One region of the Corallincola platygyrae genome, then DNA from elsewhere that is predicted to be linked to it. Evidence: predicted binding sites of a transcription regulator. Region 1 holds the regulator's gene; each other region holds the start of a gene.
The links. The regulator sigma-54, encoded in region 1, starts transcription at its own class of promoters, with help from an activator protein. The targets are predictions, from matches to a motif close to GTTGGCACGNNNNTNGNNT.
Positions count from the first base shown of each region.

Region 2: ABEA14_RS05865 (TorF family putative porin) is a predicted target of sigma-54. The motif match lies at 2,917-2,935, and genes of this name have one in related genera.
Region 3: ABEA14_RS13880 (S8 family peptidase) is a predicted target of sigma-54. The motif match lies at 5,103-5,121, and genes of this name have one in related genera.
Region 4: glnK (P-II family nitrogen regulator) is a predicted target of sigma-54. The motif match lies at 4,481-4,499, and genes of this name have one in related genera.

Region 1 covers NZ_BAABLI010000029.1:5,192-12,763, reverse strand. The annotation lists gene ABEA14_RS16700 (calcium/sodium antiporter) at 1-333, shown strand, start outside; gene kdsC (3-deoxy-manno-octulosonate-8-phosphatase KdsC) at 381-929, shown strand; gene lptC (LPS export ABC transporter periplasmic protein LptC) at 926-1,486, shown strand; gene lptA (lipopolysaccharide transport periplasmic protein LptA) at 1,470-2,015, shown strand; gene lptB (LPS export ABC transporter ATP-binding protein) at 2,018-2,743, shown strand; gene ABEA14_RS16675 (RNA polymerase factor sigma-54) at 2,834-4,339, shown strand; gene hpf (ribosome hibernation promoting factor) at 4,368-4,655, shown strand; gene ptsN (PTS IIA-like nitrogen regulatory protein PtsN) at 4,663-5,112, shown strand; gene rapZ (RNase adapter RapZ) at 5,136-5,981, shown strand; gene ABEA14_RS16655 (HPr family phosphocarrier protein) at 5,985-6,263, shown strand; gene mgtE (magnesium transporter) at 6,357-7,572, shown strand, end outside.
Region 2 covers NZ_BAABLI010000008.1:75,484-83,055, reverse strand. The annotation lists gene ABEA14_RS05885 (anthranilate synthase component II) at 1-168, opposite strand, end outside; gene trpS (tryptophan--tRNA ligase) at 261-1,265, opposite strand; gene ABEA14_RS05875 (phosphoglycolate phosphatase) at 1,305-2,063, opposite strand; gene rpe (ribulose-phosphate 3-epimerase) at 2,014-2,685, opposite strand; gene ABEA14_RS05865 (TorF family putative porin) at 2,975-3,661, shown strand; gene ABEA14_RS05860 (hypothetical protein) at 3,834-4,148, shown strand; gene ABEA14_RS05855 (DUF2970 domain-containing protein) at 4,184-4,378, shown strand; gene ABEA14_RS05850 (Dam family site-specific DNA-(adenine-N6)-methyltransferase) at 4,643-5,485, opposite strand; gene ABEA14_RS05845 (SPOR domain-containing protein) at 5,478-6,983, opposite strand; gene aroB (3-dehydroquinate synthase) at 7,010-7,572, opposite strand, start outside.
Region 3 covers NZ_BAABLI010000015.1:271,324-278,895, forward strand. The annotation lists gene ABEA14_RS13875 (hybrid sensor histidine kinase/response regulator) at 1-2,826, opposite strand, end outside; gene ABEA14_RS13880 (S8 family peptidase) at 2,842-4,956, opposite strand; gene ABEA14_RS13885 (efflux RND transporter permease subunit) at 5,248-7,572, opposite strand, start outside.
Region 4 covers NZ_BAABLI010000008.1:493,478-501,049, forward strand. The annotation lists gene ABEA14_RS07600 (gamma-glutamylcyclotransferase family protein) at 67-561, shown strand; gene ABEA14_RS07605 (BufA1 family periplasmic bufferin-type metallophore) at 702-992, shown strand; gene ABEA14_RS07610 (MbnB/TglH/ChrH family RiPP precursor modification enzyme) at 999-1,910, shown strand; gene ABEA14_RS07615 (HvfC/BufC family peptide modification chaperone) at 1,910-2,776, shown strand; gene ABEA14_RS07620 (RNA polymerase sigma factor) at 2,766-3,242, shown strand; gene ABEA14_RS07625 (hypothetical protein) at 3,239-3,877, shown strand; gene ABEA14_RS07630 (YacL family protein) at 3,948-4,316, shown strand; gene glnK (P-II family nitrogen regulator) at 4,556-4,894, shown strand; gene ABEA14_RS07640 (ammonium transporter) at 4,937-6,202, shown strand; gene ABEA14_RS07645 (BCCT family transporter) at 6,602-7,572, shown strand, end outside.

The sequences.
Region 1 (7,572 bases):
ACCATTATCGCCATTGGCACCAGTTTGCCAGAGCTTGCTGCCAGCGTCGCAGGCGCCTTAAGAAATGAAGGTGACCTGGCGCTAGGCAATGTCATAGGTTCGAATATATTTAACTTACTGGCAGTTTTGGCTATGCCAGCGCTGATCTCGCCGGGTGCTGTTGACGCCTTTGCCTTGCATCGAGACATTCCTGTGATGCTTGGTTTGACCCTGCTGCTGTTCCTATTTTGTTATGGGCTCAGAGGCAAGCGAATACTGGCACGCTGGGAAGGTGGCGTATTAGCGGCCGCATTTATTGGTTACCAGATCCTTTTATTCAACAACTTAGGCTAAGATAGCGGTATCGTTGCGAAGCCGTAACAGATGACGAGATGGCAGATTTGATTAGCACCCTATATGGCGAAGTGAGCACAGACATCATTGACCGAGCAAAACAGGTTCGCCTGTTGATCTGCGATGTTGATGGCGTGTTTTCCGATGGACGCATCTATCTGGGCAATCAAGGGGAAGAGTTAAAGGCATTCCATACTCGCGATGGGTATGGTGTCAAAGCGCTGCAATATGCAGGAGTTTCTGTCGCCGTTATTACCGGAAGAAAGTCGAACATAGTCCAACAACGGATGACGGCTCTTGGCGTTGAACACATTTTTCAAGGGCAGGATGACAAGCTCTCCGCATTCGAATCCCTGCTTCTGAAAACAAGCCTGGTGCCGGAACAGTGCGGTTACATAGGTGACGATATGGTAGACGCTCCCGTTATGAAACGGTGTGGACTTGCTGTCAGCGTCCAAGACGCCCACCCAATGCTTCATAAGTTCAGCCATTATCGCACCAACATTGAGGGTGGCCATGGTGCGGTCAGAGAGGTATGCGATTTACTTCTGCAGTCACAAGGTAAACTTGAAAGCAGCCAGGGGCTGAGTATATGAATCGCGTGCTGATATTCAGCGTTATTCTTTTCGCTGCTGCAATCGCGCTTTACTACTATCAGGACAGCGTTCGTCAGCAACAAATTGAAGTTGCTGGTGCCGAGGGAGAACAGCGCCCTGACTTCACGGCCAAAACGCTCCGCAGTCGCAGTTATGATGAAAATGGCTTGCTCGCTCATCAGATCTGGGCGTCCGATATGGCGCACTTCAGCAACAATGAATTCACCAGTTTCAAGTCACCTAAAGTGGTCGTCTACCCTAATGGTAAACAAGCGGGCTGGACGCTCAATGCAGAACAGGGACGACTGAGAGAGAACCAGTTGATTCTTGAGCAGCAGGTTGTTATTGAAACCCAAACAGAACAGAATCAAACCAATACTCTGCTGACCGAGTATGTAGAAATGGATCTGGCATCAAATGAAGTCAGCAGCGATCAACCTGTTACGGTCAAAGGGCCGAGCTACCAACTCCAGGGAGTTGGATTGCGAGGCAATGTAGAAAAAGAGCAGATTGAACTGCTCAGTGATGTAAAAGCGACCTATGAACCTGAAAAATAGATTTTATCTCGGCCTGGCTGGACTGCTGATCGCGGTAACCCCTCATATCCAGGCTGTTGAAGCTGACTTTCAGCAAGAAGTCCGTGTGGATGCCAAGCGCCAAAGCATTGATATACAAAAAGGTATCATCTCGTTCTTTGAAGATGTCAGCGTTACTCAAGGCACATTGAAGATTTTTGCTGACACCCTTCAGGTTGAACAGTCTGCAGGTGCGGGAAAAGAAGTTTTGATCGCCGCAGGCGAACCCGCAAAATTCAGTCAACTGCTGGAAAATGGTCGCACCATGACAGCAGAAGCAAAAGAGATACGCTACCGCTTGGCGGACAAGACGTTAATTCTTACCGGTGGCGCGACCCTGACTCAACAGGACAGTGTGGTGCAAGGAGAGCTGATACGTTACGACATCGCCAAGCAAAAACTGGTGGCTGAAAGCGGCAAACAGGAAGGTGACCGCGTCACAACCATCTTTTTACCCGAACAGCTGCAACAGCAGTTGGGTCAGAAAGATGAAGAAGAGGATACCGAATAGTCATGGCAACCCTCACCGCCAACCATCTGGCAAAAAGCTATAAAGGGCGCCAAGTGGTGAAAGATGTCTCTTTGGCGTTAAACAAGGGCCAAATTGTCGGCTTGTTGGGCCCCAACGGGGCGGGCAAAACAACCACCTTTTATATGGTGGTTGGCCTGGTACCAAATGATAAAGGGCGCATCACAATCAATGATGAAGATGTCACTCTATCCCCCATGCACGTTCGCGCACGCAAGGGGATTGGTTACCTACCACAGGAATCCTCCATCTTTCGCAAGCTGTCTGTATCCGACAACATTATGGCCGTGTTGCAAACCCGCGCTGAACTGAGCCGGGTCCAACGACTGGAAATACTGGAGCAGCTGCTTGAAGAGTTCAGCATTACTCACATTCGTGACAGCTTAGGAATGTCTCTGTCGGGCGGTGAGCGTCGACGAGTTGAGATAGCAAGAGCACTGGCTGCAGAGCCTCAGTTCGTTTTATTGGATGAACCTTTTGCAGGAGTAGATCCAATATCTGTAACCGATATCAAGAAAATCATTGAACACTTACGCGATCGAGGTCTTGGTGTCTTGATTACTGATCACAATGTGAGAGAGACTCTGGATGTATGTGAGTACGCTTACATCGTTAGCCACGGAGAGTTGATAGCCAAAGGCAAGCCGGAAGATGTATTATCGGATCAAAAGGTACGTGACGTGTATCTCGGCGAGCAATTCCAGCTATAGTTTAATTAACGGGTGACGCATTTTTTAGTCTCTCACTCGAACTCCACGTCCGTTGTAAGCAAGTGCGTTTTTTTATTGTCACGGAAGTAAATGAAACCGTCATTACAGTTACGTTTAGGCCAGCAACTTACCATGACGCCGCAATTGCAACAGGCAATTCGGCTGTTGCAATTATCGACTCTGGACCTCCAGCAGGAAGTTCAGGATGCGCTCGACAATAATCCGCTTCTGGAACAGACAGAACAAAGCGACGTAGCTGAGCAGCCTGTCAACGGCGAGGCTCAAGATCTTCCTCAAAAAGCTGAAACGGCATCAGCTGACAGCAACGATGGTTTCCAAGACGAACATGATGCTGCTGCGGTTGAAACGTCGGAAGCACTCAACAAAGAGCAGATATCTGACGAACTTCCAGTAGACAGCACCTGGGATGATCACCTCTCTGCAGCGCCAGTTTCCGGAGCCTCCTACGGCGACGATAGTGAGTTCAGCTATCAGGGCGAGACAACAGATTCACTGCAAAGCCACCTCGAGTGGCAGATGCAACTGACTCCATTCAGTGACGTAGACCGTGCAATCGCCACCGCCATCATTGATGCCATCGACGAATCCGGCTATCTGACTGTGTCAGCAGAAGACATTCTTACCGCGCTCGGACAAGATGAAGAAGCGGTTGAGCTGGATGAAGTTGAAGCTGTAATCAAACGTATTCAGTTGTTTGACCCGATCGGCGTTGGCGCTCGCTCACTGCAAGAGTGCCTGCTGGTGCAGGTCAACCAATTTGCAGAAGATACACCTTGGTTGAAAGAATGTAAGCAGGTTCTGGGCAATCATATCGAGCTACTCGCCAGCCGTGACTATCGCCAGTTGATGCGTAAAAGCAAGCTCAAGGAAGACCAGTTACGCGAAGTTCTCCGCTTGATCCAGTCACTTAATCCTCGCCCAGGCAGTGCGGTGATCAGTGGCGAAGAACAATACGTGATTCCAGACGTATCGGTGACCAAAAAAAGCGGTCGCTGGGTTGTAGAGCTCAACCCTGATGCCGTACCTAAACTCAAAGTAAATCAGCAATATGCTGCCATGAGCCGCACGGTGAAGAATTCAGCAGACAGCCAGTACATTCGCTCTCATCTGCAGGAAGCAAAATGGTTCATCAAGAGCCTGGAAAGCCGCAATGATACGCTGATGAAAGTGGCAAACTGCATTGTTCAGTTTCAACGGGATTTCTTTGAATACGGCGATGAAGCGATGAAGCCAATGGTGCTTAACGATATCGCTCAAGCGGTTGATATGCATGAATCAACCATATCCCGTGTGACCACACAAAAGTATATGCATACCCCCAGAGGTATCTTCGAGCTTAAATATTTCTTCTCCAGCCACGTCAGTACTGAAGGGGGTGGAGAATGCTCCTCAACAGCTATTCGAGCACTGATCAAGAAACTAGTGGCGGCTGAAATCCCCAGCAAGCCTTTGTCAGATAGCAAAATTGCTGACCTACTGGCAGACCAGGGAATTCAGGTAGCAAGACGAACGATCGCCAAGTATCGGGAGTCCTTGTCTATCCCACCGTCAAATCAGCGAAAGAGCTTGCTGTAAAAAGCTCACCAATAAAAGGATGAGGTCTATGCAAATCAATCTTACCGGCCATCATGTCGAAGTTACTGATTCACTCCGAAACTATGTGAATGAAAAGTTCACTAAGCTAGAGCGCCATTTCGACCACATCAATAACGTTTACGTTATCCTCAACGTTGAGAAGTTAACGCAAAAAGCAGAAGCAAAACTGCACCTAAATGGTGGTGAGATATTTGCTAACGCAGAGCATTCAGATATGTATGCCGCAATCGACGCGTTGGTCGATAAACTCGATCGACAAGTAATTAAACATAAAGAAAAGCTAAACGCGCACTAATTACACTATGGATATATCATCCATTCTCAGCCTGGACTGCACTCGAAGTGCAGTCCACGGTTCAAGCAAAAAACGAGTGCTTGAGATGGCCAGCGAACTGGCTGCCAAGCACCTGCCGGATCACGGCTGCAAAATGATCTTTGAAAGCATTCTGGATAGAGAGAAAAAGGGCAGTACAGGTATTGGAAATGGTATTGCTATTCCTCATGGGCGGATCTCAAATGCCAGTAAAGCTGTTGCAGTCTTGTTGCAGTGCGATGAGCCTATTGCCTTTGATGCCATCGACAATCAACCAGTAGACCTCATATTCGCGCTACTGGTCCCAGAACAGAGCTGCCAGGAACACCTGAAAACCCTGTCAGCAATTGCAGCAAAACTCTCAGACAAGCAAATTCTGAAGAAGTTAAGATGTGCAGATAACGATCAGGAACTCTACGAGATCATCACTCACCCATGAGCGACACGGACGTAGCGTCACCCATTAAACTTACTATTGTCAGCGGCCGATCAGGCTCTGGCAAAAGTGTCGCTTTACGTGTTCTGGAAGATCTTGGTTATTACTGTGTCGATAACCTTCCTGTAGAAATGCTACCGACATTGGTCACTCAGGTCAGTGAGCGCTATGGCGAGATAGCGGTCAGCATCGACGTTCGAAACCTGCCTGAAGAGCCGCATACGTTAGAAACCATTTTAGACATGCTGTGCCAACAGTATCGTTGCACTTTACTGTTTCTGGATGCAGACCAAAGCGCGCTGATAAAACGATTCAGCGAGACCCGCAGATTGCACCCTCTGTCTAAAAACGGAGGCTCTCTTGAGCAGGCAATTGCAGCTGAAGAGCGTCTGCTGGAACCTTTAATATCGCGAGCAGACCTGCAGATAGACAGCTCGTCCTTATCTATTCACCAATTGAGTGAGCTGGTCCGAGAGCGGATATTAGGTAACGCCGAACGGAGTTTGGTTTTAGTGTTTGAGTCGTTCGGGTTTAAGTACGGCATCCCTCAGGATGCAGACTATGTATTCGATGCCAGATTCCTACCAAATCCCCACTGGGAGCCAGAACTAAGGCCGCTGACAGGCAGGGATTTGCCAGTACAGCAGTTTTTTGGCCAACAGCCGCTGGTATCAAAGTTTATCTGGCAGATAAATAATCTGCTAAACACCTGGCTGCCACATCTTGAACTTAATAATCGCAGCTATGTGACCGTGGCTATCGGTTGTACCGGAGGCCAACATCGCTCAGTGTTTATCGCCGAATCACTGGCCGCACAATTCAAAGAGCTGCGCGAAGATATCCAGATCCGCCACAGAGAATTAGATCACTAGTCCATGAGCCAACGTGTAGAAAAAAAACTCCTGATTAAGAACAAACTTGGCCTGCACGCTCGTGCTGCAACCAAGCTGGTGACATTGGTAAATCGATTTGACGCTGAAGTGCTAATCGAGCATCAGGGAAAATCCGCATCAGCAGCCAGTGTGATGGGACTTCTGATGCTGGAAACCTGCATGGGTCAGGAGATATCCGTGGTCAGTGAAGGCGATGAAGCGCAAGAAGCAATGAATGCCGTTGAAGCGTTAATCAATGATCGCTTCGACGAAAACGAATAACCACATTTAAACAAAAATTCTCTCTATTTTTCTGGTTGTTACGATACAATTCTCCTATCTGTTCTAAATAAACACTTGGGGAGGTGAATATCGATGTCTGAGATTTACGAGCAGGACCTTCCCCAGCAAAAGTTAAAACAAGTCAGAGATGCGCTAGATAGCGGCATGTTCATTCATGTTCGCCGCATTCTCCAGTCGATGGAGCCCTCTGATGTCGCCCTCTTGTTTGAGTCAACGCCAACCAAAGGGCGTACCGTACTCTGGCAGTTAGTAGATCCTGATCAACACGGTGAAATCCTCGAAGAACTCTCCGAAGATGTAAAAGACAGTATTATCCGCCTGATGGATCCTGAACTGGTTGCTGCGGCAACCGAAGGGATGGATACCGATGACTTGGCAAACCTGCTCCGAGGTCTGCCCGACAGTGTCTATCAGGAGATCCTGGCGCAAATGGATGCGCAGGACAGGCATCGTGTCGAGGCCGCACTCTCGTTCCCCGAGGAAACCGCTGGCGCCATTATGAACACCGATACGGTGTCACTGCGCCCTGATGTCACCGTCGATGTCATCCTCCGCTATCTAAGGCTAAAAGGTGAGCTGCCCGAAGCCACGGATCACCTCTACGTCGTCAACAAGCGCGACGAGCTCATTGGCCAGGTAGCGCTGGCGACCCTGGTCACCGCAAACCCCAGTGCCACGATCGAAGAGGTGATGGACAAAGACGCTGAAAAGATCCCGGTTGAAATGGATGAAACCGAGGTCGCTCAGATGTTTGAGCGTTACAACTGGGTGTCAGCTCCCGTAGTCGACGACAGTGGCATACTGCTTGGTCGTATCACTATTGATGACGTGGTCGATATCATTCGTGAAGACGCTGAACACTCAATGATGAGCATGGCGGGTCTGGATGATGAAGAGGATACCTTTGCACCGGTATTGAAGAGTACTAAGCGCCGCACAGTATGGCTGGGTATCAACCTGCTAACCGCATTGATGGCAGCCTTTGTCAGCAACCTGTTTGAAGATACGCTGGCACAGATGGCCACTCTCGCAGTATTGATGACTATCGTACCCAGCATGGGCGGCATTGCCGGCAGTCAGACCCTGACCCTGGTGATCCGTGGCATGGCACTGGGTCATATCGGCGAAAGCAACTCTCGGTGGCTTTTGGGTAAGGAGGCCCTAATCGGTCTGCTGAATGGCCTTATCTGGGCCCTGTTAATCGCCGCAGTGGTCGCAGTTTGGAAACAGGATATCCGTGTGGGAGCGGTTATCGCCTTTGCCATGTTGGTTAATATGGTTTGCGCAG
Region 2 (7,572 bases), on a different contig from region 1:
GGGGGTGCTAGGGCCGGGGCTGATGACCAGATAGTCTGGCGACTTCTGTTCAATTTGCACCAGGTCTATCTCATCATTTCTGACCACCTCAACCTCCTGCCCTAACATTGAAAAATAGTGGGCGAGGTTGTAGGTAAAAGAGTCGTAATTATCGATCATTAGCAGCATGGGGCAGATCCTAGGCGAATCAGAGCAAAATCTGAATCCCCATAACGACAAAAGGCTGCCGAAGCAGCCTATCGTAACAGGGATAACGGCTCTTAAGGCTTTGCAATCAGTCCGATACGGTCATAAACCGTTTTCAGCGTTTCCGCAGCTCTAACAGAAGCTTTTTCGGCACCTATCGCCATGATTTGACGCAGGGCGGCCTCATCCTTACGCAGCTCGTGATAACGAGTCTGAATAGGCTCCAGCAGGTTAACAACAGCCTCAGCCACATCTTTTTTCAGATGCCCGTACATCTTGTCTTCATACTGAGGGACCAAGCTTTCTACAGACTCACCCGTCGCACAGCTAAGCAGTGTCAGCAGATTGGAAACACCCGCTTTTTCCTCTGGATCGAAGTAGATACGTGCCTGTTCGTCTGAATCCGTCATTGCGCGTTTGATCTTCTTCTCGATCTTCTTCGGCTCTTCCAGCATCAGTACGTAATTATTCGGATTGTCGTCCGACTTCGACATCTTCTTGGTCGGTTCCTGAAGACTCATAATGCGAGCGCCCACTTCAGGAATAAACGGGTCAGGAACAACAAAGGTATCGCCATAAAGGTTGTTAAAGCGGTCAGCAATGTCACGGGTCAGTTCGAGATGCTGCTTCTGGTCATTACCAACCGGCACCTTATTGGCCTGGTAAAGCAGCACGTCAGCGGCCATCAGAACCGGATAGTCAAACAAGCCCACATTAATGTTATTAACGTTTTTAGCCGATTTGTCTTTGTACTGAGTCATACGGCTCAGTTCACCCATCTGGGTGTAACAGTTAAGCGCCCAAGCCAACTGAGCATGCTCAGGGACATGAGACTGAACAAATACTGCGCTTTTCTCGGGGTCCAGCCCACATGCCAGATACAATGCTAGGCCATCATAGATGCGCTCGCGCAGCAACTCTGGTTCCTGGCGGACGGTGATCGCATGAAGATCCACCAGCATAAACAGGCATTCGTTCTCTTGCTGCAACTTAGTCCAGTTACGGATCGCACCGAAGTAGTTACCAATAGTCAGGCCACCAGAAGGTTGGCAACCACTGAGGACGATGGGTTTAGACATGAGGGATCTTCCTAAATATATAAAACAATAACTCTGCGATTAAGCCACTAGGCTTCGCATACCTAACAGATCGGGCAGCATACCCAGATCATCAATGACCGCGTCAGGCGATGAAAGGGCGATATCTTCCCCGTAGTTGTAGCCATAGGTCAAGCCAATTACAGGGATTGAGGCTGCTTTTGCGGCTTGAATATCATTACGCGAGTCGCCCACCATCACCATTTGCGCGTTCAACAAACCAAATTGCTGCAGACAATGAGTCAGTGGCAGAGGTGAAGGCTTCTTTTCCGGCAAGCAATCACCGCATACAAGCAAGTCTACGAAAGCCGACATACCAAACTGTTCAACCAGCGGCTGCGCAAACTGCCTTGCCTTATTGGTGACAACAGCGACCTTAATATCTGCCTCTTTCAATTGACTCAGAACATCCAACACATTTGGGTATAACTTGCTGTAGCCGTGCAAGGCATCAGCGTAATGCTCTTTAAAAAGCGCAATCGCCGTTTGGCATTCCTGCTGTGACAAACGGGAACAGATGTCGAAACTATCGGATAGAGCACGCTTAACCAAAACTTCAATGCCATTACCAATCCAACCAGCTACCTGGGGCAAGCTAACCGTTGGCTTGCCCAGAGCGAGGAGAGTTTGATTAACCGCAAAAGCAAGATCCGGGGCGCTGTCTAACAACGTCCCATCGAGGTCAAACGCAACGGCATGGATGTCAGCAAACTTTGGCGCCTTCATAGAACTAGTTAGCAGCGCTGAGTTCTTGCCTGAATTGACTGACGACTTCGGCATAGTCATCTTTGCCAAAGATCGCAGAGCCGGCAATAAACATATCTGCACCGGCTTTCGCCACCGCACCGATGTTATCCACTTTCACACCACCATCGACGGCCAAACGAATATCCAGTCCTTTTTCATCAATTAATGCCCGCAGCGCCGCGATCTTGTCATAGGCAGAAGGGATAAAAGCCTGACCACCGAAACCAGGGTTCACGGACATCACCAGGATAAAGTCGAGACGATCCCAGACATAGTCCAGCACAGACAGTGGCGTAGCGGGATTCAGAACCAGGCCCGCCTGACACCCTTTATCCTTGATTAGCTGCAATGACCGATCGACATGTGCACTTGCTTCGGGGTGAAAGCTGATCATGTTTGCACCAGCATCTGCAAACTGTTCAATCAGCGCGTCTACTGGAGATACCATCAGGTGCACGTCGATTGGCGCTTCGATGCCAAAATCACGCAATGCCTTACATACCATCGGGCCGAAGGTAAGGTTAGGCACATAGTGGTTGTCCATCACATCGAAGTGAACTACGTCAGAACCGGCATCTAGTACACGCTGAACATCTTCACCCAAGCGAGCGAGATCAGCAGACAAGATGGAAGGTGCAATTAGGTAGGGTTTCATAGCGCGCTGCTCTGCAAGTTTTTAAAGGCGTCATTTTACGCGTAATCTGCACTTTTTTCAGCCGAAGTCTTTATTAAAGGTTGCACCCATTTAAGGCGATGCACCATTTGTGAACATTTTGTAACTATGCGTTATCAGGTTGCACCAAGATGTTCCAACCGGCCTTTTGTTCAATTCAAAGAAAAACTCCAAAAAACCTCTTTTATTATTAAATACCAATGACTTAAAAAGTTTGGCACAAAGCTAGCTATAAGCAAATCTGATAATTCCAAACCCAGGAAACATTAAAATGAAAAAAGCACTTTCACTTGCTATTAGCTCAGTTTTGGGTGTTGCAGCACTCGCTTCTTCAAACGCACACGCGGTAGAAGGCTTGTCAGCTAACGTTGGTCTGACCAGCAACTACCTCTGGCGTGGTGTTACTCAAACCGATGATGCTGCGGCAGTATCCGGTGGCATCGACTACGAACATGCGTCAGGCATCTACGTTGGTACGTGGGCTTCTAACGTTGACTTCAACGATGACCAGGCTTCTTACGAGCTGGATTTCTACGGTGGCTATGCCGGCGAAATCGGTGACTTCGGTTACGATGTTGGTTACATCTATTACGCTTACCCTGATGCAGACGAAGACAATCTGGGCGAGTATGACTTTGGCGAAGTGTATGGTGGCGTGAGCTGGCAATGGTTCGGCGTATCTGCTGCTTACACCACGAACCACGATGTCGATGAATTAGAAGACGCTCTCTATCTTGAGGCAACTGCTGAATTCGAAATCGCAGATGGTCTGACACTTGGTTTTGCTGTTGGTAACTTCGACTTTGATGATGACTCTCTGGAAGACTATGTAAACTACAACGCTAGCCTGACCAAGAGCACAGACGCTGGTGACTTCACCTTTATGCTGAGCGACACCGATATCGATAACGACGATATGGTTGCGGTTGTTTCTTACTCGATCGGTATCGACCTGTAAAACCGGTCAATCGTTCAATAAAACGCCACCACATAGGGTGGCGTTTTTTAATTGCGCTGGTTACAAAAACACCACCAAAGGTTAATATTTAACCTTTATTTAACACTCAAGGGATAGTCGCTGCCAATTCCTAGTGGTATATTTAGGGAATCTCTGTCAGGGAGGCAGTGAAATGACACGCATAAAATATCTTCTTTCCGCTGTACTTGTGGTCGCAGCAAGTTCGGGAGTTGCAGTGAACTACCACTCTGCACCGTCGCTGGGTGAGGCTTGCGCGTGCGATATGGATAGCGTGGCATTTGATCCCAGTCTACCAACAAGCCACCCGGCTAACCGCTGCTCCCTGCAAAACAAAGCTTCGAATGAAAGCTGGTGGGCATGGCTGGCTGGCGACAGCCGATCGGCCGAATACCATTTCATCGACCTGTTGGAGTTGATATCCAGCAGCAGCGAACCCAAAAAGCCTATCGCACCAGAGAAGTCGTAAGCTAACTGCTTCTCAGAATCACAACTAATTTTCAAATGAAAAACGCACTCAGATTTGTCTCCTCGACACTCAGTGCGTTTTTTGGTGTTCAGAGCGAAGCCAATAGGCGGCGGGATTTTAACGACAAGAGCCCATTACCCTATATTGTTACCGGCGTGGTAATGGCTGCACTTCTGGTATTAAGTCTCGTATTCTTAGTTAACCTGGTATTAGGGTCTGCTGACCTTTAGTGTATGGATTTTGTTCGAATGAAACACGTTTTGAGCAAGAAGTGAGCTGCGTAACTTAGCGACCTAAGTAAGGAGCGAATGACGCGGCTCGGAACGTGTTTCAACGACCCCCAATTTCCTTCAAAAGAAGGGGCAGCATTTGTTGGCGATTTATGCTTCGTTATCGGCTATTTATTGAGGGCCACTCAACTTCACAGCCTCTGCCTCGCCTAAATCACCAACATATTACTGCAAAAACAAACAGAAAAGGTCAACAGACCCTAGCTAGTCTTTACAACCAGCTAGTGATTTTGGCCGATAAAGCGCAAGCAATTCATTAACCTTTACCCGGCCTGCACCATTCCGGCTGATGGTACGCTTCACTTGAACACGATCCAATGACGCCTGTCCATAGAGCCGGCGAGTATCCTCTACTTCGTGATTACTAATCAGCACAGGAACGCCATTTTTGGCTGCTACCTCATACGATACCTGGGCCAGCAATTCCTGCTCACTGCGATTGAAACCAGAGCCATGGTAGGAGGTGAAGCTGGCCGTGGGGCTCAGTGGCCAATAGGGTGGATCACAGTAGATAACCTCTCCCGGTTTGGCGCTACGCATCACTTCAGAAAATGGTAAACAGGTAAACGTTGCTCGTTTGGCTTTTTCCGCAAAAAACGCCATCTCTTTGTCTGGAAAGTAGGGACGTTTATATCGACCAAAGGGAACATTAAACCCCCCCTTACGGTTATACCGGCACAGACCGTTGTAACCATGTCGATTTAGATAGAGGAATAAGCAAGCTCGCAATTCTGGATCTTCGGTGAGATTAAACTGCTCGCGGTGATGATAATAGGCCTCAGCCTTATTGTTATCTTCCGAAAAAAGCGGCTTAGCTTTAGCTATAAACCGGTCGCCTTGATCCGCTAAGAGTTGATAAAGATTGATTAAGTCTTGATTGATGTCGTTTAAGCGATAGTGCTTGAAATCAGAATTAATAAACACAGAGCCAGCACCAACAAAGGGCTCTACTAACGTGTCCCCTGCGGGTAATCTCTGGTTTATCTCATCAACTAAACTGTATTTGCCACCTGCCCATTTAAGGAAAGCACGCACTTTACTACTCACCGCGCGTCGGCTCCTTCAGATCTATGTCCTTGTGCACAGCAGCAATCTGTTTAGTCCAAGGTTTAAGTTTCTTGATTGTTTCTGGAAGTTGTTCCAAATAAGCCGTAGCCTCTGCTCTTGTGGCAAAGGAACCCAGCAGTATTACATGGCGCATGTTGCCATTTTTCGCTATGGCGTAACGAACCAGGTCAGGCTCCAGCGCTTTGATATCTTCCCTTTGGTTAAATCGCCTCATCACCTCTTCATCAGAGAATACCCCGAGCTGAAGGGTGTAACCGCTAGCTGGCCAGGTTGCAATGAGTTGCTCCCCAGCTAGTGAGACTTCAGGTTTTGATTCTTGCACGGTTTCAAGCGGCGTCTCCAGCGCAGGCTGCTCGGCTTGTACGGGATCTTCACTTAGAAGCGGCTCCGGCTCAATTTGTTCGGCTTCTGGTTCTGTACTGTTAGGCTCGACTGCGGGAGAAGTATCAATGAGGTTATCACGTTCGGCTTCTTGCAATAACTCATCGGGCAACTCTACAACAACTTGCTGCTCAGGCGCCGGAGCAGCTTCAAGCTCTAGAGGATCATTGTCGATTTGTGGCGGTAGGATCTCGTCTGCATTTGCAATAACGTCTGGTGCCGCCTCATCAGGTGGAGAAGCAATGGGCTCTTCTATTGCAATGACAGCAGTGTCAGTCAGCGGTTCAACCGTATCTAAAGCTTGGATTGATTCAGGCTGCTCTGGCCGCTGGTCAGTATTGTCATCAAATTCCCATAACACCAGAGAAATTAAGGCGATGGCGATAACAGCAGCCAATGCCGCGTGTTTCCACGGAAACGAAGCTTCAGCCACTTTACCTCCTCGAATCTTATTCGCTAAAGCAAGCACTGACTCAGGTGTTCTTGCTTGTTGTAAGAGACGCTCAATTGCTTCCGAATTTAGCATCATCTTGCGCTCATCAGAACCCAAAGTCTCAGACAAATACTCACGACGTTCGCTGGGAGTCAAAGGTGGCATGCTTACGTTGAGCAAAACGTCTTCAGGAATCGTTTGCGAAATGCTGCTTGCCTCAATGGCTGCAATAACTGACATCTGAATTGAATCACTGGCGCGGCAATAATTAACCAGAGCAACTAATTCCAGCCAGAGCGTTTCTGAAATCAGATCAGCGTCATCAAGGACCAGTAAAAACCGAGCGTGGGAGCCTTCTAGCATCCTGGTGAAGCTATCCAGCAGAGAATCACTCTCATCAAACAAGGGGTTGGGGACGAGCTGGGTCAGAATTTGCTGACGATAATGACCATCAGAATGGTTTGGGCCGCAACTGATCAACGCATGGCTGATATCGCCATCTTGTGAAGAAAGATAACTGACCAGAGTATGGGTTTTACCCGCCCCTCTTGGCCCTTGAAGCAGAACAATATTGGAATCGAATTCAACCAAAAAGCCAAGCCGCTCTTGAAGCTGGAGCTGCGAGTTGAATACATTTCTTCCTTCATAGCTATTTGCTGCCACTTATCGCTCCAGCAAAACAAAGGGATTCAAGCGAGAACCTGTCTCAGCAGAGACTCATCTAGGTTATCAAAGATTTCACTGGCACCAATCGAAGTCGGAAGAATTAGGCGCAGCTTGCCATCAAGCACTTTTTTATCGCGCATCATATGCGTCATAAACTGCTCGAAAGTCATGCCCTCAGGTGCTTCAACAGGTAAGTCGAAGGCTCTGATTAAATTGGAAATGCGCGCTACACAATTGCTGTCGACGAGCCCCAATGAATGTGACGTCTTTGCTGCCAACATCATACCTGCCGCAACTGCTTCACCATGCAACCAAACGCCATAACCCTGCTCAGCTTCGATAGCATGCCCAAAGGTATGGCCGAGGTTTAGTAGTGCACGAACACCTTTCTCTGTTTCATCAGCTGCAACAATCTCGGCTTTAATCTGACAACACCTTTCGATCGCGTATGTCAACGCATCGGGCTCGAGTTGCTTTAGCTTTTCAATATTCCCTTCTAACCAGGAAAAGAACTCAGCGTCATAGATTATGCCGTATTTGATCACTTCAGCCATGCCTGCCGCAAATTCGCGTGCTGGAAGCGTAG
Region 3 (7,572 bases), on a different contig from region 1:
TTCGTGCAGGTTGAACTGTAACTGCTCTAGTTCAACCTTACCCGCTTCGATTTTCGAATAGTCGAGCAGGTTGTTGATAAGGCCAAGCAAAACCTCCCCTGACCTTTGTGTCGTGACTGCAAAGCGACGCTGCTGTTCGCTGAGAGGAGAGCGCAATAGAAGCTCTGTCATACCCAAGACGCTGTTCATTGGGGTACGGATTTCATGACTGATATTCGCTAAGAAAGCAGACTTCGCTGAATTGGCCTCCTCAGCCCTGTCTTTGGCGACGTTCAGTTCGTCGACCGTCTCCTCAAGCTCGAGGTTTAATCGCGTCAGGTCTTCGGTTCGCAGTGCTACCTCTTTTTCTAGCGCTTCTTTTTGCTTACGCACCCTTTGCGACTTTTCGCGCTGTTGGGAGTAGATCCGGTAGATAAGCAGGGATGCTAACAGGGTGTAAATGGTGTAGGCCCACCAAGTTCGCCATGGAGGGGGGAGTATGGTGATATCCAATGCCATCGCTGGACCATTCCAGTAGTTGGTATTGCCGGTTGCTTGAACCTTTAACGTGTAGTTACCTGAGGGTATGTTGGTAAATGTCGCACGATTTTGATGGCCAATTTCTACCCATTCACTATCAAAGCCTTCCAGCATATATCGATAAAAAATGTGATGTGGTTTTGCGAATTCCAGAGCTGAAAATTCAAATGACAATAAATAGTCTGAGTGTTTGAAAGTAGCATGTGCTAACTTGTGAGGACTTACGGGGTACTCAATCTCTTTATTTAACTGAAATATCTTGCTGAGTATAACTTCGTAGTTTCTACCTTTTACGTCTATATCCGCTGGAGTAAATTGGTTGAACCCTCTGTTACCTCCAAAGAATATATCGCCATTCTTGGCCTTATATGATGATGCAAAATTGAAGTCGTCATCTTGAAGGCCATGGCTTTTATTATATGCTTTACTTGTATAGTCTCTTGTTGATACTCTAACAAGCCCCTTGTTGGTTGAAAACCAAATATAGCCATGGTCATCAAGAAGTGCAGCGTATAGTTTCTTGTTTATTACACCAATATCATTTGTAATGTTTTGAAATTCTGGAATCCCTTGCTTTCTATCCTCTGGACTCCACTTTATCACTGCATTCTCAAAGGTTATCCATAAATTAGAATTTTCATCTTCTAATATTTCAGAAACAAATCCTCTTGATTTTACTGGGTTATCATCAATCAGATATCTTGTAAAAGTTTCTGATTCTGGATTAAACCTGTTTACACCACTATCCGTACCTATCCATATTTCACCACTGCTATCTTCAAATATGGCAAATACTTTATTACTGTTTAGGCTAGTTTCGTCTTCGAAATTGTGGTTTAACCTTTTGAACTCTTTTTCACCGTTACGACGTAAACTTACCCCACCACCAAAGGTACCAACCCACAAATTCGCTGAAGAGTCTACGTATATCTTTGTAATTCCATTAGCACCAATGGTTGTAGGATCAGCGGCGTTGCTGATAAACCTCTCTTTTTTTCCGGTGCTAGTGTTTAACTCATGAAGCCCATCTGCCCGAGTTCCAATCCAAAGGGTTTCTTTATGCGCAGCCAAACTCATTACACGCTGTGTATTAGGAGTACCATGTTCTTCAAAAACAGAGATATTGCCATTGGTTTTGTCCTGAATATGTAAGCCATGGTAAGTTCCCACCCAGTAGTTTTTGCTGGTTTCTGCGAACGCAAATGTAAGCTCGTTTTCAAGTCCACTGCTTTTGTTTGTTTTTTCAAAGACGCTCTCGGTACCGAAATATACACCAGAGAATGTACCAACCCATACCAGACCTTTACTATCTTGCAGGATGTTAAGAACCATATTTCCTATAAAAATATCATTCTTTCCATGGAAAGGTTGAATCGATTCATCTTCCCAGTTATAGGTGGCGAGCCCCTTATCCGCGCCTATCCAAATTCGTTTCTTGTCGTCTTGGAAAATAACCCGAATATTTCCGTTAGGCTCCAGGGAACTAGTGTCAATTGGAATGATACTGTTGTTTTCAATCGTAAATATTTGATGACCATCTCCGCCAAGCCATATCCTACCTAAGTGGTCCTCAAGCAGGGCGGTAATAGTAGAGGGTAATTCAATGTTCTGATGTCCAGAAACTATTGAGTAATGTAAAGTCTTAGTAGTGTGCTTGGAATGTTTTATTAATCCATTTCCATCGGTTCCAATCCAAATATTTCCACTATGATCTTCTATGGCTACCATCATAGTGTTTTCTTTCATCAAGCTATGTAAAGCTTCAGTGCCACAATTTATATATTCTTTATTCTTTGTGTCAAAACACCCTAAACCACCGCCATCGAACCCAATCCATAGCTTTCCATCACTATCTAGATATATTTTCCATATATATCTAGACGGAGATTGGTCAGGCAGAGGATATCGAGTGAAAGTTAACCCATCGCTGTTGAGAACGTTAAGACCATTAGCATAAGAGGCGACCCAAACCTCCCCAGTCTCACTATTTTGTGTAATGTCCGCGATGTTGTGCCCAGATAGAGAGCCTGGCTCGTTTCTGTGGTTGAGGAAAACCTTGGGTTGAACTCCATCTAGCTTGATTAAACCGCTTTGGGTCGCTAACCAAAGGAATCCTTCTTTGTCTTCCAATAACTTTTTTACGGTTGGCTGAGATATTTGCTCGCTGAATGGAGCAGGTTTGAACCGATAGTTGACAGAAGGAGTTGAAGTAGCTGCTGCTCGCGAAGCGAGCAGCAATGAAAGCACAAGCAATATTGAAACAAGGCTAATTCTACGCCTAACCAGTAGCCCCGATTCTAGTAACATGTACTTCCTCCACCTTTACTGTTGTGGCACCCAATTGGTACCTTCGACTTGTTTTTCGGCGTCATCACTGGCGTTGGCCTGATATATGCTGCCGACCTGCCACTGATTTGTCACTTGCCACTGATTTGTCACTTGCCACTGGTTTGTCACTTGCCACTGGTTAGTCACTTGCCACTGATTTGTTACTTGCCACTGGTTTGTTACTTGCCATTGGTTTGTTACTTGCCACTGGTTAGTGACTTGCCATTGATTAGTTGCGTCCCAGACTGGGATATCGGAGTTATCAATCGCATAAACTCCCTCATCAGTCTCGACTGCTGGTCCTTGGAAATGCTTCTCATCGTTAATATCTGCTGCGATATCAAGTCCGATATTTGCGCAATTTAGTGCGGTAGAGTCGACTGCACGCTTTGCATCAAGGTATCCAGCACCCTGTTGGAACACGCTGTATACAGGCTCACCATTTTCATCTACCGCCATTGCTGCGCTATCCATCAGTCGACACTTCAGATCGTCTGGTGTCAGTTCTGGATGTTGGCTTAATACCAGCGCGGCAATACCACTGGTAACGCCAGCTGCCTGCGATGAACCTGAAACCATCAAGTGGTTACCCAGTTGATATTGCGGGAATTGTTGAGAAAGTGCAGTGATCGGTTCAACAAGTCCGAGCATATGACCACCCGGCGCAAGGGCCTCAGGTTTTACAAAGGCTTCGTATGTTGGACCGGCTGAGGAGAAGGTCGCCAGAAAATCATCGGAGAGATCATTAGGTGTGTAGTTATCGCTCACAGCACCTACGGTCATAACATAGGGCAGGTTACCTGGAACGCCGATGGTCATTGCCTCGGGGCCTGAGTTACCTGCAGCAGCCACTACGAAAATACCTGCCTGCCAAGCCTGCATCACAGCCTGGTTGATTGGATCTTCCCAATAGTAGGAAGACGGCTCTGCACTAAACGACAAGTTAAGAACGCGGATGTTGTGGGTGTCTTTATTGTCGATGACATACTGAATCGCACGCACAACATCCAGATAGGTTGCTTTGCCCTCTACATCAAAAGCTTTCACCACCACCAGATTAGCATCAGGCGCGATGCCATGATAAGCGCCGGTGAATGAGCCACTGTCGGTAGCTTCAAGGCTGCTCGCTATCATTGAACTGATGTGGCTGCCGTGGCCGTTTTCATCTAACGCAACGCCTTCCAGATCCTGCATCGCGTCGTAAGTCGCCAGTACACGGCTTTCAAGCTGAGTATTTTTAGCCAGACCGTCTGCATCTAACCAGATACCAGAATCGATAACTGCGACGGTAACGCCTGCACCTGTGCCCCCTTCCGAATGAAGATCATCGGCGCTGATGGGGTGGGTGTAGTAGCTATCTTCAACATTGCTGTCTAAGCCAGGGTAACCAGTCACCAGCCCAGTTTCACAGCCTTCGGCAAAGGTAGCTGTCAGGTCAAAATCAGCCTGACCAGCCACATTGTATAGTGGCTCAATGGCATCAAAGGTGAGCACCAGATTGGTTTGCTCATCCATTTGAATCTGGCGCTGCAAGGCCGCTGTCAGCATTTGGGCGTCATTAAGAGCAATACTGCCACTCGGCATTAGCGCAGGGTCCAGCTCTTCAAAAATCATGTCGCCAAAGCTGATACTGGTGAGTGCGCCAAACTCTTCTGGCCACTGCATGGCTACCTGAGAAAGAGTAATGGCTTCATCGCCAATATTGAAAAGCGACCAGCTGATATGATCGGCCTCAATTTTCAGGATGTGATCTCCGGTGACACCGCAGCTAGTTGCAGAGTCAAGTGTGGCAATACCGTTCGCCTGAATACGTCTCACCAGGCTGGAGTGGCTTATCTGATCAAGCTGTTGCGCGGTGACTTCCGCCCCCACTGCATTAATCACTTCCAGCTTATGGGTCACTTTACCGCCCATATCAGTGACCAATTGTGCTAGCAATTGGGTGTCTTTGCCCTGGATAAGGACCTGGCTGGTGGGTTGAACCACCTCTTCAGTAAGATTGGTGTGGTACACCGCAAACATGGCGCTGCTTGAAAACGCCAATACTGCGGAGACAAATAGTACATTTCTAAGGTTTCGCTTGTTGCGGGTGGAACTGTACTGCGTCATTTATCTACTGCCTTTACATTTAACGAATGGCTGAAATCATGTTTCAGCCCCCAAACTTCAGGGTTTATCCGCCAGGCAGTGGAACCTCAGTGACGTTATCCGACTGCCCGGCTGAATAACTGGTCACAAAATGTGCGGGGATTATTAAGCAAATGTTGTGCAAAAGTATATAAAAATGTGATTTATAAGAAAAAATTAATATAAGAAAATGTGAAAAAATTCCGCAAATTTTCCCTTCGCCAAAAAAAAAGCGGCCTCAGAATGGCCGCTTTTTAGGTTGTTTACTGTGGTTTACTGGTCCAGCTTGTGCCCTTCCAGATCCGCTTCCAATTTGTGGGCGATAGCGTCTGGTGACGTAGTGTGTTGTGCCAATAAGGCGTACATCACCGGAACGATTAACAGCGTAAATATGGTGGCAATTGAAATGCCTGCGAGTACCACCACGCCAATCACAAAGCGGGTTTCACTGCCTGCCCCTGAAGAGAGTACTAGGGGCAAGGCGCCAAAGGCGGTAGTGAAGCCGGTCATCAGGATCGGCCTGAGTCGTTGACTGGCAGACTCCAGCAAAGCGTCATCAAAACTGGCGCCTTTGTCACGCAGCTGATTCGCAAACTCAACAATCAAAATACCATTCTTGGCGGCAAGCCCCACCAGCATGATGATGCCGATCTGACTGTAGATATTTAGAGACTGGCCAAACAGGTATAGACCGATCAACGCCCCCATCATGGCCAGGGGTACTGTCAACATAATGACAATCGGATGGATATAGCTCTCAAATTGTGCAGCAAGCACCAAAAATACGACGCCGAGAGCAAGTGCAAATACAAAGTAGATAGATGCACCAGATTCGGTGTAGTCCTGAGACTGTCCTTTGTAACTAATGATCGCATCGCCAGGAAGCAAACGATAAGCAAGGTCATCCAGATACGCCAGTGCTTCACCCAGGGTATAACCGTCAGCCAGATTGGCTTCGATGGTGATAGCGCGGGTACGATTGAAACGGTTTAGGCTTTGGGCGTCAGCAAATTCCTCAATAGTAACCAGCCCTGAAAGCGGGATCAGCTCTCCGCTGTAGTCACTGCGCACATAGATGTTGGCCATATCTGTGGGGGCGCTCTGCTCGGCGCGGATTCCCTCCAGGATCACATCGTACTCTTCGCCACGACGCTGGAAGGTGGTGGCAATGCGGCTACCCAGCATGGTTTCCAGCGTGCGACCAATGGTAGCAACTGAAACGCCAAGGTCGCCGGCCCGTTCAGTGTCAATCTTCACTTGTAGCTGTGGCTTGGTTTCCTTGTAGTCGTGATCAATGCCGACCAGACCAGGGTTTTTGCGAGCCTCATTAATTATCAAATCACGCCAGTGCGCCAGTTCGTCATAGTCGGAGCCACCGATAACAAATTGCACAGGTTTGCCGATTCCGCCTCCCAGCGCTTGCCTCATGACCGGAAAGGCGCGCACACCGGAAAGGCCACTTATTTTTTGCCTCACTTCGCCCATGATCTGCCAGGCACTTTCACGTTGTGCCCAGTCTTCAAGCACGATAATGGCAAAACCGCCGGAAAAGTCCTGGGTCTGACCCCATGCTCGTGGCGTACGAATCAACAGACGTTTAACAGCGCCTCGCTCAACCAGTGGCATCAGGCGTCGCTCCACTTCATCCATATAGCTTTGGCTATAGTCGAAGGTCGCGCCCTGTGGTGCACTTACAATAACGAAAAACGCACCCCGGTCCTCTTTGGGTGTGAATTCGCCGGGCACCTCTTTAAGCAACCAAGCACAACTGGCCAGTGCCCCAGCAATCAGCAGCAGGGTCATGGCTGGTTTATGGATAGAGGTGCGCAGCCCATTGATATAGACGTTTCTGAACCGATTCAGCAGGCAATCCACTTTCTGGGTTAACCAGCCAGGTTTCTCATGAGGCACCAGCAATTTTGAGCACATCATCGGGGAGAGGGATAAAGCAACCAAGCTGGAGAAGGCTACAGCTGCGCTCATTGTCACGGCAAATTCAGTAAATAGTTTGCCAAGGTCTCCCTCGAGGAAGGTGATCGGCATAAACACCGATATCAGTACAAGGGTGGTTGCTATCACGGCAAAAGAAACCTGGCGGGCACCTAAAAACGCAGCTACCAGAGGCGATTCGCCCTGTTCTACACGACGGTGGATATTTTCCAGCATCACAATGGCATCATCCACCACCATACCGATCGCCAGGATCAGTGCCAGCAGAGTCAGCATGTTGATGGTGTAGCCAAGCAAATAAAGCACAATAAAGGTGCCCATTAATGACACGGGTACGGTCAAAGCAGGGATCAACATGGCGCGAATGCTACCCAAAAAGAGGTAGATAACCACCACGACCAGGGTAATGGCGATAAACAGGGTTTGATAAACTTCTTTAACTGACTGCTCAATAAATACAGAGCTGTCATAGCTGTTAATCAGCTCCATCCCCTCTGGCAGGGATTTGTTCACTTCGATCGCCATAGCTCTGGCCGCACGGGCAACGGACAGCGTATTAGCAGTCGATTGTTTGGTAATGCCGATGCCCACCATGGGCACTCCGTTACCACGGAAAGACAAACGTTCTTCGGCAGGCGCAAGTTCTAC
Region 4 (7,572 bases), on a different contig from region 1:
TAAAGCGTTCTTTGCTGTTGTCTGCGAGTATCTAAAAACGAGAGCTGGCGAGAGGAGGTGCACCGCATGCTCTATTTTGCTTATGGCTCCAATATGTCATTGCCGCGCCTGAAGGCGCGGGTTAGCTCTGCAGTATCGATAGGCCATGCCATGGTGTTGGGCCACCAGCTGGCCTTCCATAAGATTGGCCGTGATGGTTCAGGCAAATGTGATTTGGTGCCAACTGGCATTGAATCCGACCTTGTTCATGGCGTGCTATTTCAGTTTGATCGTAAGCAGAAAGCGTTACTGGATCAGGCAGAGGATCTGGGCCGTGGTTATGCTGAGATCCAACTGGACGTGCTCACCAATGGTGAGCGGGTGACAGCCCACTCCTACCAAGCGATCCCCAAAGAACCCTCGTTACTGCCTTTTGACTGGTATCTGGAACACCTGCTATTTGGCGCCGAAGCCGCTGAATTGCCGTTGGTGTATCGTTGCTGGTTGCAACAGGTCGAATTTATCAAAGATATCGATCAGCGCAGAGCTAACCGCGAACGCGCGGTTTATCAACTTGATTAACCCCCGAACGGCATTCCCGAATTTTCTTTCATTCCTTTTTTCTCGCCGACTTTGCAAAAAGTTATCAGTAAAAACGCAATCAGATCCCATCCTATTTCGTCTTTGTCAGTGCAATCGCAACCATTTATCGGAGAAAGACAATGAGCAAAGCAAAAACGGTAAGCACCGCCCTGGCAGGTATTGTGGCTGCCAGTTTCACTTTGGCGACCGGACAGGCACTGGCGGTACCTGATCAACCTGAAAACTGGGAGAAGTGTGCCGGTGTAGCCAAGAAAGGGATGAATGACTGTGGAGCATTGGATGGCTCTCATGCCTGTGCTGCACAAGCGCCAGTGGACAACAGCCCCAATGAATGGGTTTACGTGCCAGAAGGAACCTGCAAGAAGCTGGGCGGCAAAGTTGCCAAAATCAAACCAGCAAAAAAAGCGTAATCGCGTATGAGCGGGTTTGAGTCAGGCGGCGTTTTTAATGGGAAAACGGCCGCCTTTAATACAAACAGGGATGGTGCCTATCCTCCACGTCTGCAAAGCTTGGCTGATAACGCCGTCGCGTCCATCAGTCTGCGGGAGCAGCATATGGCTGAGCTGTTATCAGCGGACCATCCCCTACCGTTTGTTGAGATCCTGGCGGATAACTTCTTGGCGATGCGAGGTGTGCACTATCAGATGTTACAGGCGGTGGCGGAACGTTATCCGGTGGCGTTGCACTGTGTTGGCATGTCTGTGGGATCAGAGGTCAATTCCGCTTATCTGATGCGAGTGGCATTGATGGCAAAAGAACTGAACGCCATTTCTGTGTCGGATCATTTGAGCTTGAGTCAACTGCCTGGCGCTGTTGTACATGACCTACTGCCAATCTGCTATCAGGAGCCAGTCATTAGCGGTATTTGTGCAAACATCAAGCGAATTCAATCGCAACTTGAGGTGCCTTTTTTACTAGAAAACGTTTCTCGGTATACCACTTATCGAGACGACAATATTCAAGAGGGTGAACTGTTTCACCGTCTGCATGATGCCACCGGCGTTGGCATGTTATTAGACGTGAATAACGTATACGTCACTGCCCATAATCTGAATCTGGATGCTGAATTGTTGCTGCTGAGCTACCCCAGGCAAGCGGTATGTCAGTATCACTTGGCTGGGCATCAATCCCGGCCACCACTGTTAGTCGATACCCATGGCTCCCACGTATGTGCAGAGGTGTGGGAGCTATATTTGAAAGCGATCGCGCATTTTGGTGGTCATCCAACCATCATTGAATGGGATAACGACATACCCCCGTTGGTAGAGTTGCTGACCAGCGCCGATCGAGCCCAACATCTTATGACACCTGTGGCAGGAGTCGCCTGATGCAGAGCGAGCCAGATAGAGAAAAAGAGTGGATTAGAGCGCCAGCCACTTGGTTTTCAACGCACGGTTGTGACGGTTTTTCTGAGACCACTGGCAGAGACAGTCTTCATACCTGTCGAACGGAGGCGGCCATTGATGTCTATCGACAGAATGAACGTGGAGTACTCATTCGTTCGGTGATGGCAGCTTACCCTTTGATGTCACCTTTATTGGGCGAGGCGCAATGGCACACCATGGTCGGTCATTACTGTGAACAAACACCCGCTCCCGTGCTACTGGAGCATGCGGGGGCTCGTCTGCTGCCATGGCTGATAAGCCAAACCAGTGGTAGGGCTATGCTTGCTGACTATCGATTTCTGCCTGCGCTGATCCGGCTGCAATGGGCAAGGCATTGTGCTTATCACTGTTGGCGAATGATTCCGATAGAGCCCACTAGTGCGGCGGCATGGTTATCAAGCTGGCTTTCGAGCCCGCCAACAAAACGGGCGCAGATGCCGCCACCGCCTTGGCAGGTCAATTCGGCTTTGTCATTGGTGACCAGTCGTTACCCTCTAGTAGAGATCGTGGACTGCCTGACATTGCTGTCTCAAGGCAAACAGGTTGAGCTTGATATAGACGTTGGTGAGCGTCAAACCCTTGCTGTCTGGGCGACTGAGGTAGGTGTGGAGGAGAGGTTGGTGACAACGTCGGAGCTGAAGTTATTGGCGTGGTTGAAACGCCCATCTAACGGATGTCGTCTATCAGAGGCGGCGCTGACAAGTTTGTTGCAACCATTGCCCCAAGTGATTGAGAGTGGCTGGTTGGTTGCGCCTCAGGCGGATTTAAGTGCAGAAATGTCTGTTGCAGGAGCGCACTATGCAATTTGATGCCACGCTGCTTAATCGCCTATTTCGCTATGGATTCGCCTTTACTATGCAGCGAGAGGCTGCACTGGATTTGGTGCAGCAAGCCTGTGAAAAAGCGTTAAAACAGCCACCGGATGATAAACGCAAACTGGAGGCCTATCTGAAGGTGATTGTGCGCCGCCTCTATTTGGATGGGTGGCGTCAGCAACAACAGTATCCGCTGGAACTGTTTACTGAAACAGAGGTGGTGGATGATGAGGCCTCTATTGAGCAATTGATGGTGGACCAACAGCAATTGAGTCGTTTGATGCCCATGTTGTCGCCACAGCAAAGGGAATTGATCTATTTGTGGGCGGTGGAAGGATGGACTATCGACGAAATTGCCGAGCAGTTGGGTGAACCTCGGGGCACTTTGTTGGCAAGGTTGCGGCGGGTGCGTGAGCAATTATCACGCTTGCCGGAAGAGAGTTATGGAGTCAGCCGATGAAAAATAGCAAACAGAGCTTTAAACAAGGCTGCCAGTCCTACTTTGAACAGATTGAGCTGTCACCTGCAGAATTGGATCGGCTGCAGGCCCTGCCTGAACGCCAGGGGGCAAAAGGTGTCACTGGCGAACAGCCTTTGTATCAAAAAGCACAACGCCCGCTTTGGCTGGCATGGGCCGCCAGTGTTTTTATATGCGCATTGGCGTTAGCTTGGTGGTTGCCAGGATCTCAATCTCTCAGAATCGATCTCGCGCAGCAGATCGCGGACGAAGTGGTAGCAAACCACATCAAGTTGAAACCATTGGAAGTGGTCAGCAGTGAAATGGGCCAGGTCAAACGTTACTTTACTGAGCTGAGCTTCAACCCGTTTAGTAGCCAACGTTTACTCGGAAGTTGGCAGTTGGAAGGCGGTCGTTACTGCTCCATTCAGGGAATAGATGCTGCGCAATTAAGGTATACCGACAGTCAGGGGCAGCTGCATACTCAGTATCAAGTGCCTGACTCGCCTCGATGGCTGGAGGCATTCGCTTCCGACGAAGGAGCAGGCGGCGGTGTTACCACACGGTTCAGTGCTGGCTACCGTGTTGCAATGTGGCGTGAGAAAGGGGTGTTATTTGCCAATGTTTCAGCGCCTTAATCTCGGCTTTATCAGCACTGGCTAAACGGACTAAAATAGGATCGTATGACCCACTAACATATCGTCTGCCATGGACTTCCAGTTTGTTCGAGATCCTATCACCCACCAACCTATCGCCCGCCTTTCCATGGAGCAGGAAGCTCTGGGCCAATGGCTGACAGAAGAGCTAGCCGAAGACCAGGTGTTATTGGTTGAACTACTTCGACATGCGGAATCAGTGCGCCAACATAAGATGGTTCATTGGCAGCATATTGGCGCAGAAAGCACGCTGATTATGCAAGAAGGGGGAGTTGAGTTGGTGCCGAACCATGATGGTGAGATAGCATTGACCGAGTCTGAGTCAGAGTTGTCTGTGACCGATTGGAATAGCCTAACAGCTTGTGGTATCGAGGATTTTATTCATCTGCTGAAGGCCTGGCAGGAGTACGTTATCTCTTGATCTGCATCAATATAGTGCGGTCACTCTGAACAAAATGTGATCGCACTCCTTTCTGCACCAAAATGGTGAGTTAGCTGCACATAATTTGAACCTCTCAATGCTAACCAGCATGTGTATATGTTGTTTAATTTATTTATCGCAATGATAAATAAGGTTTTTTTAAAACTGGCACAGCCTTTGATAACACTCCTGTCACATATTAGATCAGCGAATATTTAACGTTCCTAGGGAGTGCAGCAATGAAAATAGTCAGTGCAATCATCAAGCCCTTCAAGCTCGATGATGTCCGGGAAGCCATCTCGGAGATCGGCGTTGAGGGTTTGACTGTGACTGAAGTAAAAGGCTTTGGTCGCCAAAAAGGTCACACCGAACTGTACCGCGGTGCAGAGTATCAGGTGGACTTCCTGCCAAAAGTAAAACTCGAGATTGCTACCAGCGACGAACAGGTTGAGCGCCTGGTTGAAGCGATCAGCAAAGCGGCTTACACCGGCAAGATCGGTGACGGCAAAATCTTTGTTTATCAGCTTGAACACGCGGTACGTATCCGTACTGGTGAAGCCGACGGCGACGCGCTTTAAGTCCGGCAGACACTGAATTAAAAGACTCGGGGGAGTTAAACAATGCAAGACCAAATTTTTCAGTTGCAGTATGCAATGGACACCTTTTACTTCTTGGTATGTGGTGCCCTGGTAATGTGGATGGCCGCGGGCTTCGCAATGCTCGAATCTGGCCTGGTTCGTTCTAAGAACACAACCGAAATTCTGACTAAAAACGTCGCTCTGTTCGCTATCTCATGCATCATGTATCTGATCTGTGGTTACCAGATCATGTACGGTGGTGGCTACCTGTTGTCAGGCATCGAAAGCGTTGATGTAGCGGGTGTGCTGGCAGACTCTGCGGAAGCAGGTTTCGAAGGCGACTCAGTTTACTCTGGTGCTTCTGACTTCTTCTTCCAGGTAGTATTCGTTGCGACTGCAATGTCTATCGTATCTGGTGCGGTTGCTGAGCGCATGAAGCTGTGGTCTTTCCTGGCTTTCTGTGTGGTGATGACTGGTTTCATCTACCCAATGGAAGGTGCTTGGACTTGGAACGGCGACGACGTATTCGGCCTGTACAACCTAGGTGACCTTGGTTTCTCTGACTTCGCAGGTTCAGGTATCGTTCACATGGCAGGTGCTGCCGCAGCTCTGGCTGGTGTTCTGCTGCTGGGTGCTCGTAAAGGTAAGTACGGTCCTAACGGTGAAGTAAACGCTATCCCAGGCGCAAACCTGCCGCTGGCGACACTGGGTACTTTCATCCTGTGGATGGGTTGGTTCGGCTTCAACGGTGGTTCTGTACTGAAGCTGGGTGATGTTGCTAACGCTCACTCTGTTGCCATGGTATTCCTGAACACTAACGCAGCTGCAGCAGCGGGTGCGGTAGCGGCTCTGGTTCTGGCTCGCATCTGGTTCAAGAAAGCTGACCTTACAATGGCTCTGAACGGTGCCCTGGCTGGTCTGGTAGCAATTACTGCTGAACCTTCAACTCCGACCGCGCTGGAAGCGTCTATCTTCGGTGCGATTGCAGGTCTGATTGTTGTTGCTTCAATCATTACCCTTGACCGTCTGAAGATTGATGACCCAGTAGGTGCTATCTCTGTACACGGTGTGGTTGGTTTCTTCGGTCTGATCATCGTTCCAATCACTAACTCTGACGTAACCTTCTCTGGTCAGCTGATCGGTGCCCTGACTATCTTCACTTGGGTATTCGTATGTAGCTTGGTTGTCTGGGCTATCATCAAAGCTGTTATCGGTGTACGTGTTACCGAAGAAGAAGAGTTCGAAGGCGTTGATATGGCTGAGTGTGGTATGGAAGCCTATCCAGAGTTCGGCGCTATCAAGAAGTAAGCGTTTCTCAAATAAGCTAGTCCCTTTTAACCCGGCCTTATGGCCGGGTTTTTTATGTTCAGGACGAACGGTATGCCGCGGATACATGGATGTATAGGAGCGGCGATGTTCAGGAAGTACGGCCGAAAATTGCTCTTGCATTTTCGGCATTTCCGCCATCCTTGGCGGTCGTATACCCCGAATACATGGTACCCAAAACTCTTCGTGGGGCATGCCAATGTATAGGAGCGGCGATACCCACTACGCTTCGCGGTGCACGCTGTGTTCAGGAAGTGCGACTTAGCCTTCTAACCGCAACTTATTCTTAAACAAACTAAGTATCCCGCTGCTCTGCTAGACTTTGTTCTACTCGCCGCATCTAGTCTGATGCACTCTTCTCGCCCACAAACTGGTGGCTTCATGTCTGAATCCGATTCTCGGTTTCGTCTTCAAACTAAAATTAATCCTCCTGTCTTTTATGCCGCAACGCTGTTGGTTGCTCTGATTGTTGGATATGCGGTGCTGTTTCCTGAGCATGCCAATATCAAGATTTCAGAGATGCAGGGCGCCATTGTTACCAACGCAAGCTGGTTCTATGTCGCTGCGGTTGGTGTGATCCTGGTGACTGTGGCCTATTTGGGCATCAGTCGTTTGGGAGATATCAAGCTGGGCCCTGATCACGCCGAACCAGAGTTTAGTCATACCTCCTGGTTTGCCATGCTGTTTTCCGCCGGCATGGGGATTGGCCTGATGTTTTTTGGTGTGGCCGAACCGGTGATGCATTATCTTTCTCCGCCTGTAGGAGACCCGGGAACGGTTGATGCCGCTCGTGAGGCGATGAAGCTGACCTTCTTTCATTGGGGACTGCATGCCTGGGGTATTTATGCGCTGGTAGCACTGATCCTTGCTTATTTCGGTTACCGCCATGGTCTGCCATTAACACTGCGTTCTGCGCTGTATCCGCTGATAGGTGACAGGATCTATGGTCCTATCGGCCATGCTGTCGACGTTTTTGCCATTCTGGGCACCGTATTTGGCGTTGCCACTTCACTGGGATATGGCGTGTTGCAGGTTAACTCTGGCCTGCACTATCTATTTGATACTCCGGTAAATCAGACGGTGCAGGTGATCCTGATTGTTGTGATCTCGGGGTTGGCGGCGATATCTGTGGCAACCGGATTGGACAAAGGTATTCGTCGCCTGTCTGAGATTAATCTGACTTTGGCGGTGGCCTTGGTGGGCATGGTGTTGTTGCTGGGGCCCACGGTTTTGTTGCTGCAGATGTATATTCAGAATACGGGTGGTTACCTGTCCGATATCGTCAATAAAACCTTCAATATGTTTGCGTATGAGCCGACTGATTGGCTGGGGGGGTGGACCCTGCTGTATTG